2 regions of the Vallitalea okinawensis genome follow, and region 2 is predicted to be linked to the other one. Evidence: a T-box and tRNA genes for the amino acid it is inferred to sense, from the RefSeq annotation. Region 2 holds a T-box; the other holds one or more tRNA genes.

Region 1 (10,394 bases), on a different contig from region 2:
ATTTGTAATATCACTCTGCACCTCAATTGGAGGTAAAGGAAAAGAAACTTTTACAGCATCTTCAATCTTCATGCTTACATTAGCTGTTCCTTTCATTAATGGTACAAATAACTTATCTAATTTATATCTAAGGATGTGATATACATAATTCATGTTCAGTGTATTCGAATTTTTGGCATATATTGCAAAAAGTATATTTGCTAAAGAAAACTTACCCTTTTGATAATGAATTCGTTTCATACTTGCATGTCCATGACCAGTTGAAGATATTAGTGGAATACATACTGCTTCAGTATCAAATTGATATTTACTATTAGATTTTCTAGATTCAGCAGTTACTACTAATGGATATGGTCCATCATTAGCGCCTTCTGCTTTTGCCTCCCCTTTCGCATAATCGCAAACATCTTCTATTGATACTAAAGGGTAACGTGCTCCCATTTTAAATATATTATCTATTTGCTTAATCTTTTCATATATATTACTATTTACATCTGTATACTTACTAACATACTCTCTTACAATATCTGATTCTAATGAATTCTTTAAATCAAATTTTGCAAGCGTCGGAATAATTTCCTCCTCTTTTGCTGAACTTAAAATTTTATATTTTTCATTTACTTTTATATTTAGATTTTCATTATTCAAATAATCCCTTGCAATTAGTCTCCATTTTGATATCTGTTTATTAGTTACATCACTTATATATGTTGATATATTAAATGAATATATATATGCCTTATCAATTCTATTTGCAATTTCATTTTGACACTTGCTATCCCAAGCAATTTTAAACTGCTTTAGCTCTTCTTTATATGATATTATGTCTATTTTATTCTCACTTAATTTTTTATCTAAACCTCCTAACAACTTTTCTTGTTGAATCTCATATTTAATTTTATATGACTCCATTGTATCTTTACGAATGGTTTCTTTAATACGTGGATCTAGTGTCTTAATTTGCTCTACTGGCACTACATAAGAATTTTTACTGTTTTTCGGGAACATTCCCTTTTTTATATATTTGTGAAACAACTCTAAAGCTTCAACTAATTGACAACCTTCAATTGGTGTACGATTCGTTCCTTTGGTATAGCCATCATTATCAACCTGATAATACCAAATATTTTTTGTTGGTCTACCCTTTTCAAACACAATTATAGATGTCTTTGGACCTTGTCCGTTTTTACTAACAAATACTCCTTGTGGTAAACTAATAATCGCTTTAATATCTGCATGCTCAATTAGCATTTTTCTTAGTTCCTTTGCACTACTATTCTCCCAGGTTAAAAACCCTTCAGATACTATAACTGCACATCTACCGCCTACTTTTAAAGAATCTAACATTAATTTCACAAAAAGTATTGTTGTTTCACTCTCAGTACTAAATTCTTTCCATACATTTGGGTACGACTCTTGGTCTCTTTCTGCACCAAAAGGCGGATTTGCCAAGATCACTGATTTAGAATTCTGAAAGCTATAATTAAACATGGCTAATGCATCACCTTGTACAATATTATTTGGATTTAATCCTCGTATGTAAAAATTTACTGCTGCCATTTTTCTTATCATACCTAAATACTCAATTCCCAAAACACCAGAACGATAAAACTGAGTGCTTTCATCAAAAGATGGCATGTCTAAGGTACTAGATTTAAAGTAATTCTTGAACCAGTTCTTTAATTCTGGATGAGCTTTAATACCAGGCCATGAATCTTCTAAAGTTATCCTCTCCATTACGTATTCAAAACTATCAAATAGAAATCCACCTGTCCCACAAGCAGGATCTAATATTGTGTCCTTTATAGTTGGTTCTATTAATCCAACCATAAATTGTCTTATATGATCTGGGGTTCTATATAATCCAATATCTTTTGTTCCTCCTTGTTCTGATAATGCCGATTCTATTGCATCACCTAATAAATCTGTATTCAGCAACCTTGCTTCATCAATATCTGAAACTGCTGAAATTACTTCCTCCAAATTACCACTTTGAACATTATTTGTGAAATTGGAATTCTTAAACACTTCTTGAATTAAAACTAACTGATCTTGCAATTTTATACTTAAATTTGTCTTTAGAACTTTTCTTGCTTCATTCAAAATATTCCCATAAAAAGGGAAGAAGTTTACGTTAAGCTCGTGAGTTATTTTTCTACTATCAATTGTTTTTAAATAGTAAAATAGTTTTGTCTCATTCTCACCAACAAATAGTTTTCTTATCTCCTTAAATTCTGGATCTATCTTTAATTTAGTTTCAAATATTCTCAGCAATAATAATTCAATTATATACTCCACTCTTTGCACTGGAGTTCCTGCCGGTCTTAGCTTATTATGTAATTTCTTTAAAATATTATTTGTCTTTTTATCTGCGTAATGTACTGTTGATCGTCCCATATTACGTCTCCTTTTAAATATAATTAATCTCACTATTTCACAATACCCTGAACAAGTATAATATCATATCACAATACCCTTATCAATATCAAATTTATATTTCACTTATTTATAGAAAAAACTTTTGATACAGTTCACCGTACTATATACAACAGAGGTTTTATACTTGAAATCTGCTCTCAACTATTTTCTCTAAAGACTTTAATGTATCAAATGCCATATCCTTACTAAATTCTATCCCATCTTCATATACACGCTTAGGGTGTACTGCATTTCTCCTTTTCCTTATAATGTGAGCTAAGTTAACGATCTCTTTTTTAACTGTAGTATTTCTTAATTCTTCTATAATCCTATATAGCTTTATTTCACTATCTTTCTTCTCAATATATTTGTCATGTTTTTCAGTGTCTGATATCCAGTCGATTAGAATTCCTTCTAAAACAGAACCACACATGATTATCGATGACTTAAAAGCTCCTACATTTATACATTTTGCTATCTCAACTAAATCACTCTCTATAATTTTCTTTAACTTTTTATATCTAGTATTCATTATACTTGTTAATAAATTAGCCATTATTTCCGTCTGAATTGGGGTATCCATTATCCATTTACGATTTATCACTTGGTTATACTCTGATATTTTAAAGTATTCATGATTAGACGTTAATTGAAATTCCTTTTCTGAAATTTCTAGAACTCTTTTCTTTGGTTTAATTATTGGCAGATTAAGAACATCTGACTTTTTAATGTAATTAATGATGCTTCCCAATGTCATACTTGAAAAATAATTTTGAGCTATTTTTTTTGTTAAATAATTATATAAATAATATATACTAAATTCTGTATTACTCTTTAATCTAATTATTACAGAATTAGCAGTAGGTGCAATATCGCTATAATCCTCTTCAAATAGATAAGCTCTGTACTTTCCATGAGTTGATAGAATTATATCCTCTTTCATTAACCTTGTTTCTATACTATTTATAGTGGGTAATTCTTCATATTTTAGTGGATATTCAAAATCTTTTACAAGTAGTTGTCTAGATCGGTCACATTTTTGTTTTCTTCTAGGGGTTATTACATCTGCTATATCTTTTAATAATACTATTTCCTCTTGGTCTAACTTTCTTCTATTTTCTCTGTACTCTGGTAAGTAATAATCTAAATATAGTTTGTCCTTTTGTATATCCTCATTCTTCTCATAAAATATAATTAATCTATCACTAAGTTCAATATTACTATTATTCGAAAATTGCTCCACTTGCGACAAATGCTCTTTATACCAATTACTAAATTTAGAAATATCTAAAATCCCTCTATCCTTGATGTTATCTCTATAATTAGTAACTAATTGCTTCTTATTACTTAATTTAAGAAACCTAACTTCTTTATTTTTTTCTTTACTAAAATGAAACAAAGAAAACTGTATTCCTGTATTAGGAGAATACAGCTTATCCAGATCATATATCCCAGTCAAATAGTATTTACTAAACAACTTATCTTTTAACAATTTAATACTGATTGCACTAGATAAAAAGAAATTATTAGGAACTATAAAATGTATCTGATTATCATTACTTTCTATTTTCTTTGATATATATTCAATTTGATCTATATCATTTTTCACATTACGGATTGGTACTTTACTTCTTTCTTCTACAATTTTAAAAATATTAATAGAAACCCCCCCTTTAATAGTTCTTTTAATCAATTAAATTGATGCTTATTTACCTTCTAGTCTCATCTTACATCTTTATGTCTATTGCAATTGTTCTTAAACTTTTAAATATCTGCAGTGTTATCTATGTATAGTTAAATATTTTTAAACCATTGTCCATCTACATGAACCTTTTCTACCATTTCCACTTCTATCCCTAATGATAATTCTTTAAGACGCTCTGCTAAATCATTCCCATCAATTAGGTCAATTGGTGTAGCTCCATCTCTCTGCGCCTCTTTTCTAGCCTCTCTAGAAAAAGTGCCTGTTGTAATAACTAAGCCTTTATCCGCTCTTCCCATCATAGCACCTCTAAAATCTCTTATAATTGATGCACTTACTGTACCCGCATATCTCTTAGCTTGAAATGCTGTATGAAAGGATATTACTCCGCCTATTTTAAGTATTCCTTTGCCATCAATTCCTCCATCATGTGACTTTCCAGTTACAAACACATTAGTAAACCCTAACTCCCTAAGCATCCGCTGACAGAGTTTTTCAAACTGCTCTGGAGTAATAGCCTTAATGACTTCCAATACATCATTCTGCCATGTAAATTCCTCAATTTCATTATTCTCTATCACTTCACCAATACCTTCTTCGTCACTCATTGCACTATTGGTATAGTTGATTTTAACTATATTTTTTACATTGTCTTTATTCACGCTTGTTGTAGCATTACCTTTTTCAGTAATAGCCCAAACTCCTCTTTTACTATTAGTAATGTATCCTGCTTTTTTAAGATAGGTTCTAGCCCATGCACCTCTATACTCAAGTTTAGTTGTACTTCCTTTATGAATATCTTCTATCTCTTCTTCGCTAAGAGAAAGTACCTCTATTAGTTTCTCTATTATTTCATCATTAGAAGCTGAGCCTCCTAGTTCTTTTAGCGCTTTGAGCGTTGGATTCATTAAATCATCATATTTATAATCAAACATAATCTATTCCCCCTATACCTTTTTAGGCTCGTTTTCTCAAATAATATTTATCCTCTATTATAATATTAATTCACAACAAATTCCAGTTTAATTCTGTATCGCCATTTTAAAGGCATAATCAATATGACCTATGCCTGCACTTGCTTAAATAATTTATACTCATCATGTAATATCAATGATGTATCTGGAGTTCAGCGTATCGTTCTAAATATTTACTTTCTGCCGTCCAAATCTTGTCGTCATGACGACCACTACTTCGCCGTCATTACCACTAACTAACACTAATTAAAAACTCCCATACACATAACAAAAGCCCCACCCTCTCTTGTAAACCAAGAAAAAGTAGGACTTTAACAGCATGCACCAGGCGGGATTTGAACCCACGACGCACCGCTTAGGAGGCGGACGCTCTATCCCCTGAGCTACTGATGCATATGCTTTATTTTATAATGTTTTTTCCATTTCGTCAACACGAATAAATGCTACGAAAATAATAGCTTACCTTGAATCCAGCAAGTACCTAAGAAGCGCATTCCCTCCATAGGCTCACCAACCAAGTCTTCTTTATTAATGCATACTTCAAATACAATGCCTATACTGTCAATAACCATGTTATAAACGATTTCACCTGTTAAGCTATTTTCCCATTCATTGACTTTTTTAATGGTTCCAAGAACTGAATACATGGCATCTTGTGAACCAATGGGCATATAGAATCCTTCTAGTATAGAAAAAAGATCTTCTTCTTGCAGACGTTCTTCTATAATATCTTCTATTTCTTCAGCTTCTATTTCAAGTAGTTCCTGAGCTTCTTCATCGCCTTGTCGTGCTTTTTTTAAAAGCTCTCTTCGCCATTCATCTTCTTCTATCTCCATTTCAGTTTCTATTTCGTCTTTATCGACATTTAAGATAATTTTTCCATCAATGGATAGTCCCATTAATTGGGTTCCTTCAATATAGACACCTTTTTCTTCTTCCACATCTAAAAAGTCCATAACATTCTGAAGTGAAAAATCCATTTGTGTTCCTGTTTCAATATCTTCACAGTATACATGATAGAGAAAATCTTGATCTCTCTGTTCTACGTCGGCTTCAACAATATCTATTGTTTCTTCACTTAAAGCATAGGGCATAAAGAAGTTAATGACTAGTTCTTCTGTATCAGTTAAGTTTCCTCTTACAATTAATCCCATCTTATCATTATATCTTTTTTCATACTCCACCTTAATGTGTTGATCATCTTTAAAGTTTGTAATATATTTGTTTGTAGGAGAAGTTACGATCTTGCTGATAAGATTTTGTAGCTTTTCTTCATCTACGTATTCCTTTAAACCAACCGCTGATAAATATTCAATCATACTACCTCTCCTCTCCTAGTAAATGAACACCTGAATAAAAAATCTATAATTAATTATATTTCTGATATTTATATATATTCGACTAAACACATGGTATCTTTAAATTTATCAAAGTTATATAGTTATAGTACCACCCTGCTTTCAAATTGTCTATATTACATTCCTTTAAGAAATGCTATATCAATATTTTTGATACTATCAACGATCTTGTCCGCATGAGATAAGTCTTGATAACCACAATTTGGATTTTGATACCCAATACACTTCATACCTGCTCGTTTTGCAGCGGTGACTCCATTTTTAGAATCCTCGATGACAATACACTCTTTAGGGTCCACATTTAATAATCCTGCTGTTTTTATGAAAATTTCGGGGTCTGGTTTGCTTCTTTCTAAATCATAACCTGTTACTTTTACTGTAAAATAGTCTTGAATATCAAAAAGATCCAATACTGTATCGATATTTCTCATAGAGGAAGAAGAAGCTAACCCAATAGTCACACCTTCTTTTCTCAATAACTCCAATAAAGATCTAATACCCTCAATCGGTTGTATTTTTCCTTTACCTTCTTGTAGGTAACTTAAAAATATATCAAACTCCTTAGAAATAATCTCTTCTACACTCTCTTTTAAATTATGGGCTTGTCTAACATCTTCCCACATTACTTTACAAGATGCTCCGATATACGTATCGTATTTCTCCCGGTCTAGTTCGATCTTATAGGGCTCTAACATTTTATTTGAACATATATAATGAATGGGTTCACTATCGATGATAACGCCATCCATATCAAAAATAATAGCTTCCATAGAAAATAAATCCTCCTTATTAAATTGACGTCAAGAGAATACTGAATCATATCTCTTGACGTATATATTATTCTTTATTTTACATGATTACTTTATACCATGCAATGCTATATTCAAACCAATTAATGTTATTATGAAAAGTACTGTAGAACCTGTCATAAGATAAATACTATCTTTTATATGCCTCTTGACTACAGGTTGCTTATCATCACCAATAGTGGGTTTAGATACAACTTTTCCAAAATATACATTATCCCCGCCAAGCTGAATACCTAATGCTCCTGCAGTTGCTGACTCAGGATATCCTGCATTAGGGCTGGCATGATTCCTCCGATCTCTTTTTAATATTTTAAAGGCTTGCCTATAATCCATCTTGAGGAAAAATGAGGCAACAACCATCAATATCCCTGTTAGTCGGGCAGGTATATAGTTTGCGAAGTCATCCAGCTTAGCGGAAACATAACCAAACTCCTTATATCTTTCATTTTTATAGCCTACCATTGAATCTAAAGTATTGATAGTTTTATAAGCCATACCAAGTGGCGCTCCTCCAATAGCTATGTAGAATAGAGGAGCGATAATACCATCGGATGTATTTTCAACAACGGTTTCTATAACTGCTTTACACACTTGTACTTCCTCTAATTGATCTGTTTCCCTTGCTACTAAATAGCCTACTTGTTTCCTAGCGCCCTCTAAGTCGTCTTCTTTTAATTTCTTGTAAACTTTTCTTGCTTCATCGCCAAGACAACGATGTGCAATACAAGTCCACATAATCAATATATTAGTTACCCAAAAGACAGCTATATGAATTTTCAATGAAATCCATAATAGGAGTGCAGTGATACCAAAAGATAATAGGACTGTAGTCAAAGTTAATAATAAACCTATATATCGAATATTCTTTTGCTTCTTGTAAAACGATCTTTCAAACCACTTAATATACTTTCCTACATATTTAACTGGATGTGGAAACCAATAAGGATCACCAATGCAAGCATCGATAATAAATGCTATGCATATTGCTAATAAGTTACTCATTAATCCCTTCCTCCAAGATGTGATAGATCTTCTCCATATCCATATTATCTCGTAGAATCTTAGCTAAAGCACTATATTGTTCTTCCTTATACACCCAATAATCCATAGGTATCTCATTGATAGGATCTAACCCTTTAGATTGACGTATCGTATTTAAGTATTGTCTAGTGAAATCTCCATTGTCAAAGATTCCGTGCATATATGTTCCTAGTACTCGAGTTCCTACAGCTCCATCTTTGATAGTTACCTCTTCATTATTACGTAATTTCACATGCATAAAAGGTTCTGTATCTTCTTCATAAAGGGTATCACCCATATGGATTTCATATCCTTTAATAGGGGTATTGAAAAGGGTATCTTTCCCCTCTGCTTGGGTTGTCATTTTTTCACCTTTATACCTTGTACGATGAGACAGTAAACCAATACCTTGGACTTGGTCCAGTTGTGTTTCAACTTTATCTTCATCCATTATCTCTTGACCCAACATTTGAAAGCCACCGCAGATACCAAATACATGGGTGCCCTTTTCGTAAGCTTCAATGATTTGTTTATCCATTCCTGTTTTTCTTAATGCATCCATGTCATGTATAGTCGTTTTTGTACCTGGTATGATAACTAAATCAGGATTCTCTAACTTTTCATGTAATTCTACAAATCTTACATTAATATCTTTATACATTTTAAAGCAGTTAAAATCCGTAAAGTTAGACATATATGGTAGGCGAATAATGGCTACATCGATTTCCCCATCAGTCTTATACATCTTTTTCAAATCTGTTGCACTATCTTCTTCCTCTAGATCTAAATTGAAATAAGGAATAACACCTAGAACAGGTACACCTACAATATCCTCAAGTTGTTTTAATCCTGGCTCAAGTAATTCGATGCTACCTCTAAATTTATTAATAATAATTCCTTTTACCCTTTTTCTTTCTTCTTCAGTAAGAAGAAGCATTGTACCTGCTAAAGAAGCAAAGACACCGCCTTTATCAATATCACCGATTAGTAGAACAGGCGACTTAGCCATTTGGGCCATTCCCATATTGACGATATCATCCTTATTAAGGTTAATCTCTGCTGGTGATCCTGCACCTTCTATAACAACTATATCACTTTCTGATGCTAATTCATCGTAAACAGATTGAATTTCCGACTTTAGCTTAGGCTTATAAGCATAATAGTCAACAGCATCTAAAGTCTTATGAACTTTTCCTTTAAAAATAACCTGAGATTTACGATCGCTTGTAGGCTTTAATAAAATTGGATTCATTTTATAACTCGGAGCTTTTTCACAAGCCTCTGCCTGCATAGCTTGAGCACGACCTATTTCGTAACCATCCGGAGTAATAAAGGAATTTAGCGACATGTTCTGTGACTTAAATGGACTTACATCATACCCATCTTCTTTAAATACACGACATAAACCTACTGCTAAAATACTCTTTCCTACTGATGATGCTGTACCTTGTAACATGATGCCTTTACCCATATTAAGCTTCCCCCTTAATCCTAACTGGTATGCCCGATACGACTAAGTATACTTCTTCAGCTTTACCAGCGATTCTTTGGTTTACACGACCTGCTATATCTCTAAACACCCTAGATAGTTTACTTTCTGGTACTAAACCAGAACCTACTTCATTTGTCACCAAAACTGTTGTGCCTGCATAAGCTCTGGTGCCATCAATAAGTTGGTTAATTTGCTCCAATATATATTTCTCCATCAATTCAGTATCACAGTCATTAATGTCTTCTTCACCCATATAATCGAACATTAAGTTAGTAACCATAATGGTCATGCAATCAAGTAATACTGCTTCACTAGTATTATTATTCAATACTTGTCCAAGATCTTTATACCCTTCATAAGTTTCCCACTTACTTGGCCTTTGTTCCCTATGCTTTTTGATGCGTTCTACCATTTCTCCATCATAAGGAATGGCAGTGGCTATATAAAGTACATCTTCATAGCTGGCTTTAATTAAATTCTCAGCGAAGGTACTCTTGCCACTTCTAGCTCCACCTGTAACTAAGATTAATTTTCCCATTAATAATCTCCTTTTACCATCTCGCCCATATCACTCTTATTGTATTATACTTTCATCAGGAGGAAAAGGTTAAATTTAAAAAG
Region 2 (10,394 bases):
AAAGTACGATGCCTTTCGAGGAAAATACAAGCATTCCCTACACTAAAATAAAAGCTGACACAAAAAAATTATGATTGATACACAGAAGGTTGTCTTCTGTTAAAGAGTATGATAAAGTTATATTAGAGAGTCATTTGATGTAAATGACTGGAATTTGTACTAAGGAGGTTTTTTATGTTCGATTATAGAAACTATTATAAGACACTCAACAATAAGGCTCAAGGGGACTACAATGATTCACTAGAGTATATAAAGAAAATAAAGGACAAAACAAAAGACAAGAAGAAAAATAAATATAACGATTACTTCCATCGTCTTTCTACCTTTATCTTAATGATCGCTGATTTTGAGTATGAGCTAGGTGAAGACTATTTTGTTAAGAATACCTTTGATGCATTATTTCAAGATAATCATAAGATTTATAAAGATATTACTGGAGAAAACTATAGGACAAGTTATGCAAACCCAGCCTATTCAGTTAAGCGTTTTGGTTTAGAAGTAGGTCAAATATTAGCCTACTTAAATACAAAAATAAGAGGTTATGTGAAATCTGCTTATGAGCATAGAATATTTGATATGGCAGAAATGAATGATATCTTTATACGTGCCTTCGACTATATCATGGGTAACAAACATATTAATACAGGAAAACTTAAGGCAATAGTAACTTCTAATGTAAAAGAAGGTTTATCACTAAAGAGAGAATTATGGGCAAGAGAATCACTACTTCCCGAAATCTCATATCGATTGGATATTATTACAGAGTCTAAATTAGATGATTTAAGATATCTTTTTAGATATGGCGTCTATATTACGGAAAATGAAATAAAAATGGCTAGATTTATTAATTCAATGGATGAAACTAAAATTAATGATATAGCAAAAACTTTTACTGAGGGTTATCGAAAAGGCTTTATCCGTGATAATAAAGATATGTCTATTAAAGATCATGTTGGTATTCGTTTCCATGTAGGTGAGGAACGCATTATTAGACAGGCAGTTGATAATTTCAAGGCAATGAATCTTACAAGCTTTATTAGTGTATTATACAGCAATGAACCTAATAAGCAGTTCACATATGACCATCGTTTTGATGACGCTTTATACTTTGGTAGTGACTATGCAGAATTATTAGAAGAAGCTACTGAAAAAGCATTAAAGCTATTAAAGGATCAAGTTAAAGGATATGCTGGTCCAGCAGTTCTTGAACAATTTGGGGAAATTCCATTTAAACCTGAAAGTAAAGAGGCATGTATTAAGCTTTCTGATGAACAAGGTCAATTGAAACAAAGTCATACAGGAAAACTTCAGATGATACTTAATCAATATGTACCTCGAGAAGAATACAGCTTTACCATTATGGCGTTACCAATCCCAGATGTTGGTGAAAAATTCGAAGAAATATTTGAAGATACATGTAAAGTTAATACTTTGGATAGTGATATTTATGAAAGAATTCAACAATCCATTATCGATGCATTAGATCTAGGTAAAGAAGTTCATGTAAAAGGAAAAGAAGGCAATCAAACAGATATTACTGTAGCACTTCCCAAATTAGATGACCCTGCTCATCAAACTAACTTTGTCAATTGTGTAGCTGATGTGAACATTCCAGTTGGTGAGGTCTTTACATCACCACAATTAACTGGAACCAACGGTACACTACATGTTGAAGAAGTGTATCTCAATAATTTAAAGTATGACAATTTAGTATTAACCTTTAAGGATGGTTTTATTGAAGAATACAGCTGTACGAACTTTGAGTCCAAAGAGGAAAATAAAAAATATATTGAAGAGAACTTAATGTTCCCACATAAAACACTACCTCTTGGTGAATTTGCTATAGGAACTAATACGACTGCGTATGTTATGGCGAATAAACATGGGATAATCGATATCTTGCCTATTTTAATTGTTGAGAAAATGGGACCACACTTTGCAGTTGGAGATACATGCTTCTCAAGGGAAGAAGATACACCTGTATATAACTCGGATAAAAAAGAAATTATGGCAAGAGACAATGAAAAATCCATAAAACGTAAAGAAAATATGGATGATGCATATACCTATGTTCATACAGATATTACTTTGCCTTATGATGGGTTAGAATTTATAACTGTGATAAAAACTTCAGGTGAGACAATTGACATTATTAAAGATGGTCGTTTTGTTTTAAAAGGTACTGAAGAATTAAATAAACCTTTTGTGGGTTAAAAGTATAAAGGGATAGCTTCCGCTATCCTTTTTAATTTCTTATATATAGTCTTATAATTTAAATGATTCGAAATACATTAAATAGATCTAGTTCACCATATCCCCATTCACGATTAGGGTACCGAATACCAGCTCTGCGTTTAGCTCCTCGAGCTAAGTAAGTTTTAGTAGAGGTTGTATTCATGGTGGTATCATTTTCTTTAATAATGCCCCATTCAAGTAATAGAGCACTAGCACCAGCTGCAATTGCAGATGCAACACTAGTACCTGACATGCTGATATATTGGTTGTTGGGATAAGGACCCAAGACATCTACACCAGGAGCTACAAGATCAGGTTTGATACGGTTATCCCTTGTATAACCTCGACCAGATGGTAAATAGATGCTATTGATTATCTCATTATATGCACCTACAGTTATGGTTTGGGGATTAGTTGATGGTATAACAACAGTTGTATTAGGGTCTGGACTTAGAAATATTGTATCTTCCTCTATAAATGGTCTAATGGGTAAATAAATATCAAACTCACCATTAATGACGATCTCGCCATGTACTATAAGTGTCCACAAACCTGGTAAAGGGTTCTCTATAATGATTGCAATTGATTCTTCAGCAGCTCTCTCTTCAACTAAATCATAATGGGTTCGAATAACAGAAGCTTCTAATGGAAAGATATTATTTTGCCATTGGCGTAGTTTAGGGGGAATAACTCCAGTAGAAACACCGCTTGGGGAAATCAATTCTACACTTAATTGGTCTGGTAGTGGAACCCACATATTTAGAAATACACCATTCTCGTCTTCAGCAACATGAAGATCCACATTAATTTGTCCTACACCTTCTTTAAACTTCCCATGATAATGGTGGGCTGCGTTGGCTTCATTTCCAGCAGACGTAACGATTACAACACCTACGGAATCGCCTTGTGCAGCCAAAAACTCTTCTAGCTCATTAGTTCCATTATGAGGACCATCATTTGATGCACCAGCAAAGAGTATAGCGATTGGCTGATTAAATTCTCTGTATTTATCTAAAACATACTTAACACCTTGATAAATATCATTGGTTTGAAATGCTATGGCACCTTCTTTTATCTTAAAAAAGTCTTTGATGCATTTCTTAGCCTGTTTCAGTTTGACAATAACCAAGTTAGCATCAGGTGCAGCACCTTGGAATTGCTCTCTTCTATTAGGTCTTCCAGCTGCAATACCAGCTAAAAAAGTACCATGACCCACCTCATCAACAGAAGGAACAATAGAAAGTGGATCCTCAGAATTTATAGCTTTATTAATCTGCTCATTGCTGTACTCAGCGCCATAAAAAAATCCATCTGGAGGAGTACCTTCTATTGTTTGATCCCAGATACTCATTATTTTGCTTGTATTATCTTCATAAATAAAAGCCTCGTGTGTATAATCTATGCCAGTATCGATTACTGCTACTATTACATCTCTACCGCTTAAATCTAAAGTGTCACTTTTTAATACTGGTCCGATCCCTGCTATTTCCATACTGCTAATACTTGTTAAGCCATATACATTGGGTATAACAAAGTATTCACCACTTAAATAAAAGTCTTCGCACTCTTCTGGAGGTACTTCAATATGAAAGACCGCCCAGTCCTGTAATATCTGCTGAATATAGGCTGCACCGGCTTCTTTAGCATCCTCCTCAAGATTAGCTGTGACACGGTGATAAATATCTAGATAGTTATTAGATGTTATGATATCATGAAGATTTATATTATTTTTCAAGTTCACTTGTCTCATATTTACCCCTACTTTAATAGTAATAGGTGACCCTCATATGTTAAATGTATGAATAATGATATAGATGTATTACTTGAAAACGAGGCAAGTGCTTATTACATACTATCTACTACATCAATACCCAATATAGACAAAGTATTCTTTATTACTTGTGCAACGCATTGAATGAGGGCTAGGCGGCTATGTTTAAGTTTTTCACTATCAGCTGTCATGATAGGACAATGGTGATAGAAACTTGAGAATTTCTTTGCTGTTTGATAGGCATATTGCGCTAATAAATGTGGACTTTTTTCTTCTAAGGATTTCTTAATTATTTCTGACATCTGGTTTAAATGCTTCACCAATTCATATTCTTCAAGAGAATCTAGTAAGCTATAGTCAACCCTATCTGATTCGATAGTAGGTACCTTCTTTAATATGGACTGGATTCGAGCATAGCTGTATTGGATATAAGGTCCAGAATCTCCTTCAAAACTCAGTGCATGATCCCAGTTGAAAGTTACATTTCTATCATTGTCAACCTTAAGGATAGCATATTTAACTGCACCATAAGCGATAGCTTTAATAGTCTTCTTATCTGCAATGGTATGATTAGATTCTGTCACATAGGTTTCTACTTTTACAACAGCTTCTTTCATGAAATCCTCTAATAGTACAACTTTTCCTTCTCTAGTTGCCATCTTTCCTTCTTTAAGCAGGACGAAAGAATAGTGGATAGCCTTAGGGGAAGGGTATCCCAGAATATCAAGAGCTGCACTAAGTTGCTTGAAATATAGCTTTTGATCCTCACCAAGTAATATAAAGTTGTGGTGAGGGTTTTGCTTTATTTTATCAATGGTATAAGCAATATCACGAAGAACATATAAAGAGGTTTTATCTTTTCTGGTCAGTACTAAATAAGGTGCTTTCATAGGTAATTCATACTTGGAAAGATTAAGTACATAACGCCCACTTTCATCTTCTTCTAAGTAAGGAGTTTGCTTAAAGGCTTCTAGGATATCCAGGAGTCGATGAGAGAAAATATAGTCTGACTCATATTTAAATGTATCATAATGAATACCTAATTCACTGAGAAGCCCCGTCTGTCCCTCTATACAAACATCTACAATCTTTTTAAAAGCTTTAACAATAAGCTCTTCACCAGATTCAAAACGACTTAGAAGATCAAAGATTTCGTTCTCCAGCTCAGGGTTTTCTTTAATGGTGTTGTTAATATCAACATAGAGTTTTAAAAGATCTTTAAACTCAATACTTTCTAAATCAGAGGCAGCATAGACAAGCATAGCGATTTGTTTACCAATATCGTTGACAAAATATTGTGTGTCTACACTGAAACCTTCAAATTTAAGTAATCGACTAATAACATCACCAATAAGTGCATTACGAGCACGGCCAATATGAGGCGATGCGTTTGGATTGATAGAAGTATGCTCAATAAGAGCTTCTTTACCAATACCAAGCTGGTTAGAACCATAGAAATCTTTTTTATCCTGAATAGCTTCAATAGTATGCTGTGTGATATAAGTCTTATTAAAATAGATATTGACGTATCCTTGTTTGGTTTCAATGTGAGAAATGAAGTCGTAATCTTGAGTTACTAAAAACTCTTGAATATCTTCACTGATCAATATAGGTGACTTTCTGAGAGATTTAGCAAAAGTAAAGCAAGGGAGAGCAAGATCACCTAATTCTGAAGATGGAGGTGTTGTAAACAATATTTGCTCCTTAGATACATTGAGGTAGGATGCCAAAAGTTCTTGAATAGTCATTTTGATTTTTTCCATTGAAATTCTCCTTCCAAAATTAATGCAATATAAAACCCCGCCTCTAATAAGAGACGGGGGACCGCGGTACCACTCTTGTTGCTCAATAGTGAGCCAACTCTATACCCATTATCGCTGGGATGACGTTCTTCCTACTGATAGGTTCAGAAGAATTCTCATTGGAGCGTTTTCTAAATACTTTTATAATCAGGCTTCCACTCTGCCCTGAATCGCTGGTATAAGGGAGTAATTATACTTTTCCAAATCATCGAATTAATCAGTTATTATTTTGAAATATTTTAACACAACTATTTCCAAATAACAAGAAGTTTTCAAAAAAATTTTATAAAATTAATTTTTAAGGGTGTTAGTAATGAATATTTACTATTAATCCACTTAATGATATAGTTATAGTTAGTTAAGTCGTAAAGTTAGGTTGATGAGTCATGAAATATTTTAGAGATGATGAAATTAAAGCATTAGTTGCCAACCCCAATATCTATATTAGAGGATTAAAGTACTATCGCCAAGGGGCTGTGGAAGAGCTTTATTATGATACAATTACAAAACAAATAAACGGTGTTGTTACAGGAGAAGAGTATTATCAGGTAACTATTCAGTTTACTGGTGGGGGGGATATGAGTAGCTTTCACTGTTCTTGCCCTGCATTTGCAAAATATACTGGTGCTTGTAAGCACGTTGTTGCTACCATGAAACAATGTAATGAAAAATTTAATAAGCAACAACATCAACAAGATATATTAAAGGATCTATCAACAAGTCATTTTACTTCTGATGAAGAAACAAATTTAATTGAAGCTTTTAGAAGAGAGCAGTCTCTGGAATTTGGAACCGAAAAAAGAAAATGTCATGTGGAAGTTTATATGAATGCTGAAAAATCTCAAGAATTTTTCAAAGGTCGTAAATTAAACATGTCTTTGTATATAAAAATGGGAGAACATCAACTTTATGTTCTTAAAGATTACAATACTTTTTTTCATGCATGGAATAACCACCTTCCTATGGATTTTGGTAAACATTTCACTTATTATCCCAGTGTTCATCAATTCGATGAGGAATATGTTAAGTTGTTTCAAGTTATTAAAGAAATCTATGAAATATATGCCTATAATAAGCAAACAGGATATAATCGATATTTACCCAAGGTGATTAGTGGTAAAACGGCTCATCTTAATGATCTGTATTTAAAACGAGTTTTCGCAGCTTTAGGTGATAAAAGCTTTATTTTAGAAGGTATGACATCTAAAGGGAAAATAAAAAACACCAACCATGAGTCCCTACCAGTACAACTTAAAATTGAGGAACTAGGCAGACGCCTTGAAGTACATTTCCTTCACGTCGAAGATTATTACTTACTAACAGAGGATGCTGAGTATGTCTATTTTAGGGAGGATATCTATCATCTTGATTCATCCAAAAGTCGTTACTTTAAACTCCTCTATGAAGAAGCCTATAAAAGAAGGGGTATCATTAACTTCTCTGGGGGACATCGTGATGCATTTATAAGCGAAGTGCTAACCGCTTTAAAAGGGTGGGTAGAAATCCAGATGGCTTCATCCATAAAAGACAAGATCATAGAAGCTGGGTTAGTATCAAAAGTTTATATTGATCAAGGTGAGGAAGGATTATTGATTAAGAGTACTTTTGTTTACGATCAGTTTGAGTTTAATGCTTTTACAGATGAGAAAAATTTGAAAAGTGATGAGCTTATTGTTCAAAGAGATGCAGCTGGAGAAAGTAAGGTCAAAGTCTTATTAACTCCTTATTTAGAATATGCAGATGGTAGAGGGCAACTTTGTATAGATGAAGAAGAAGTGATGTATGGTTTTATTTTTGAAGTATTACCTAAGTTAAGTACACTATGTCAAATTTACTACTCTGAAAGTTTTAAAAAGATACCATTAGTTCATCAGCCTACCATTAAGAACGACATTCGATTTGCTGAACGATTAAACTTCTTAGAGTATACTTTTTCAGTAGAAGGTATTGATCCTACCGAGTTTTATGAACTCTATAAAAGCGTTAAAGAGAAAAAACGTTATTATCGTGCTAAAAACGGTTCAATTTTTAATATAGATAATGATGATTTTTATGGCTTTATGGCTTTTATGGATAATTTAGATTTAAAAAAAGCAGATCTAAATAATGGGTCAGTAACTGTGCCTCAATATAGAGCTATGTATATTAATGATTATTTAAAAGAGAATAAAGCCTTAAATTTCCATAGGAGTAAGACCTTCAGGGATCTTGTTGAGAACGTCCATGAGCCTGAGGATATGGAATATAAAGTTCCTGATACATTAAATTCTATTTTACGAGATTATCAGGTAACAGGTTATAAGTGGCTCAAAACCTTAAGTGCTTACAATTTTGGAGGAATACTTGCTGATGATATGGGTCTAGGAAAGACCTTACAGACGATTGCATTTATTCTATCAGAGTATGAAAGCATGAAGAAACCATCCATTGTCGTAGCACCAACTTCGTTGGTTTATAACTGGAAAGATGAAATCATGAAGTTTGCGCCGGAGTTAAATGTTACAGTGGTGAGCGGAGATAAAGTTACCAGAAAAGAGTTGATTAAGGACATTGGAGATGAACACATGGTACTTACCTCCTATGCTCTAGTCCGCAATGATATCGACCTTTATAAAATCATTGAATTTGGCTATTGCATTATTGATGAGGCGCAGTACATTAAGAATCCTAATGCATTATTATCAAAAGCTGTAAAGGACATTCAAGCTAAAGGGTATTTTGCTTTAACTGGAACACCTATTGAAAATTCATTAAAGGAATTATGGTCTATTTTTGATTTTCTTATGCCCGGATATTTGTTTAGTTATGGGAACTTTGCAGAACGGTATGAACGTCCTATTGTTAAAGATCAAAATAAAAGGGCAATTCGTTTATTAAGCAGACAAATCAATCCATTTATTCTTAGAAGAATGAAGAAGGATGTACTAAAAGAATTACCTCCCAAGATTGAAGATGTCAAGACTTGTGAACTTACCATGGAGCAGAAAAAACTTTATGTGAGTTATTTAGAAAAGGTAAAAGAAGAAATATACGGTGAAATCAGTGAACGTGGTTATGAGAGAAGTAAAATTAAGATTTTAGCACTTTTAACAAGATTGCGCCAGATTTGTTGTCATCCAGAACTATTTATGGAAGACTATGAAGGGGACAGTGGTAAATTAGAATTGTTGCAAGAATTAGTGGAAGAAGCTATAGCAGGAAAGCATCGGATACTTATTTTTTCACAATTTACTTCCATGCTGAAGATTATAGAAAAAATGTTGACAAAGATGGGAATAGAATATTTCTATTTAGACGGTTCTGTTAAAAGTAATGAACGCATAGAGCGTGTAAAGGCTTTTAATAATGGGGAAAGGGAAATCTTTTTAATCTCACTAAAAGCAGGTGGAACTGGTCTAAACTTAACTAGTGCTGATATGGTCATACATTATGATCCATGGTGGAATCCAGCAGTTGAAGAACAAGCAACTGATAGAGCATATAGAATAGGTCAAGAAAATAAAGTGCAGGTAATACGTCTATTAACACGAGGTACCATTGAAGAAAAGATATTTAAATTAAAAGATAAAAAGAAACATTTAGTAGAGAGTGTCATTTCACCAGGAGATTCACTCATCAGTAAAATGAATAAGGAAGAGATCTTTGCACTATTTGAAGATTAACGATAAAAAGACTGACCAAAGTATAGGAAACTAGGTCAGGCTTTTTTTGATCCATTAGATATTGAATAGCATAATATGCGCGATTACAATAAGATTAAAGCAACAAATGCAAAGATTAAATTTACTTTTTTTATTATTATGAAGTTGATATAAAAGTTTATTAATCAACATATGTGTAGAGAGGATGTTGAGATTAGTGAGTATCAAGCATACAATTAATAACCCTGTTTTAGATTTAAGACCTGACTACTTTATACGAGACCCAGCTGTCATTTATCATGAGGGAACCTATTTTTGCTATCATACTTTAGTGGAAGAGAAAGAAGGTAAAAGGAGATTAAAATTGGGCTTAACAGAAAGTACTGACCTAGATAACTGGAGTCAGCCTATTATATTGCAGGATTCAGAATTAAATTTCTCAAGTCCAGGTAACGTATTCAGACATAAGGAGAAATGGTACCTTTGTGTACAATCCTATCCTATCAATGAAGGTGAACTTTGGGGAAGTAAAGACAGTCGGTTATGGCTTATGGAGAGTGAAGATTTAAGAAATTGGTCTGAACCTAAATGCTTAAAGCAAGAAGGGTGTACAGCAAAATGGTCAAAATCTCATCGTCAAATTGATCCTTATATTGAAAAACGTAACGATTCCTTTTTCTGTTTTTATAAGACAGAGGGCAAGATTGGTGTTATGATATCTAAAGACCTAGAGAGTTGGGTAGACCATGATGAACCAGTGTTGACAAGTGAGCAAATGCCTGATAGCTCTACGATCGAGAATCCTTGTATTATCCATCAAGATGGGTCGTATATGATGTTTTTTACTCCATGTAGACCAGGGCGGGGTATGTGTATGGCCAAGTCTGAAGATTTATTTCACTGGTCAAATATTCAAACATTATCTATTGAAGAAAGCTTCTACGA

The links. The T-box of region 2 lies ahead of argS (arginine--tRNA ligase). A T-box ahead of a tRNA ligase gene usually reads a tRNA of that ligase, here a tRNA-Arg.
Region 1: it has a tRNA-Arg gene. The T-box ahead of argS (arginine--tRNA ligase) is inferred to sense a tRNA for this amino acid. The anticodon was not compared.

What each region holds. Positions count from the first base shown of each region.
Region 1 is NZ_PQDH01000010.1:16,411-26,804, reverse strand. It holds gene C1Y58_RS21270 (N-6 DNA methylase) at 1-2,397, opposite strand, end outside; gene C1Y58_RS21265 (DUF4145 domain-containing protein) at 2,558-4,111, opposite strand; gene C1Y58_RS21260 (restriction endonuclease) at 4,213-5,055, opposite strand; tRNA gene C1Y58_RS21255 (tRNA-Arg) at 5,415-5,487, opposite strand; gene C1Y58_RS21250 (DUF3881 family protein) at 5,538-6,413, opposite strand; gene C1Y58_RS21245 (HAD family hydrolase) at 6,569-7,222, opposite strand; gene C1Y58_RS21240 (cobalamin biosynthesis protein) at 7,310-8,263, opposite strand; gene C1Y58_RS21235 (cobyric acid synthase) at 8,256-9,752, opposite strand; gene cobU (bifunctional adenosylcobinamide kinase/adenosylcobinamide-phosphate guanylyltransferase) at 9,754-10,311, opposite strand.
Region 2 is NZ_PQDH01000002.1:837,806-848,199, reverse strand. It holds gene C1Y58_RS08795 (ATP-dependent DNA helicase) at 1-74, shown strand, start outside; gene C1Y58_RS08790 (aminopeptidase) at 175-2,214, shown strand; gene C1Y58_RS08785 (S8 family peptidase) at 2,273-3,985, opposite strand; gene argS (arginine--tRNA ligase) at 4,081-5,769, opposite strand; T-box leader at 5,816-6,026, opposite strand; gene C1Y58_RS08775 (SNF2 helicase associated domain-containing protein) at 6,195-9,470, shown strand; gene C1Y58_RS08770 (glycoside hydrolase family protein) at 9,667-10,394, shown strand, end outside.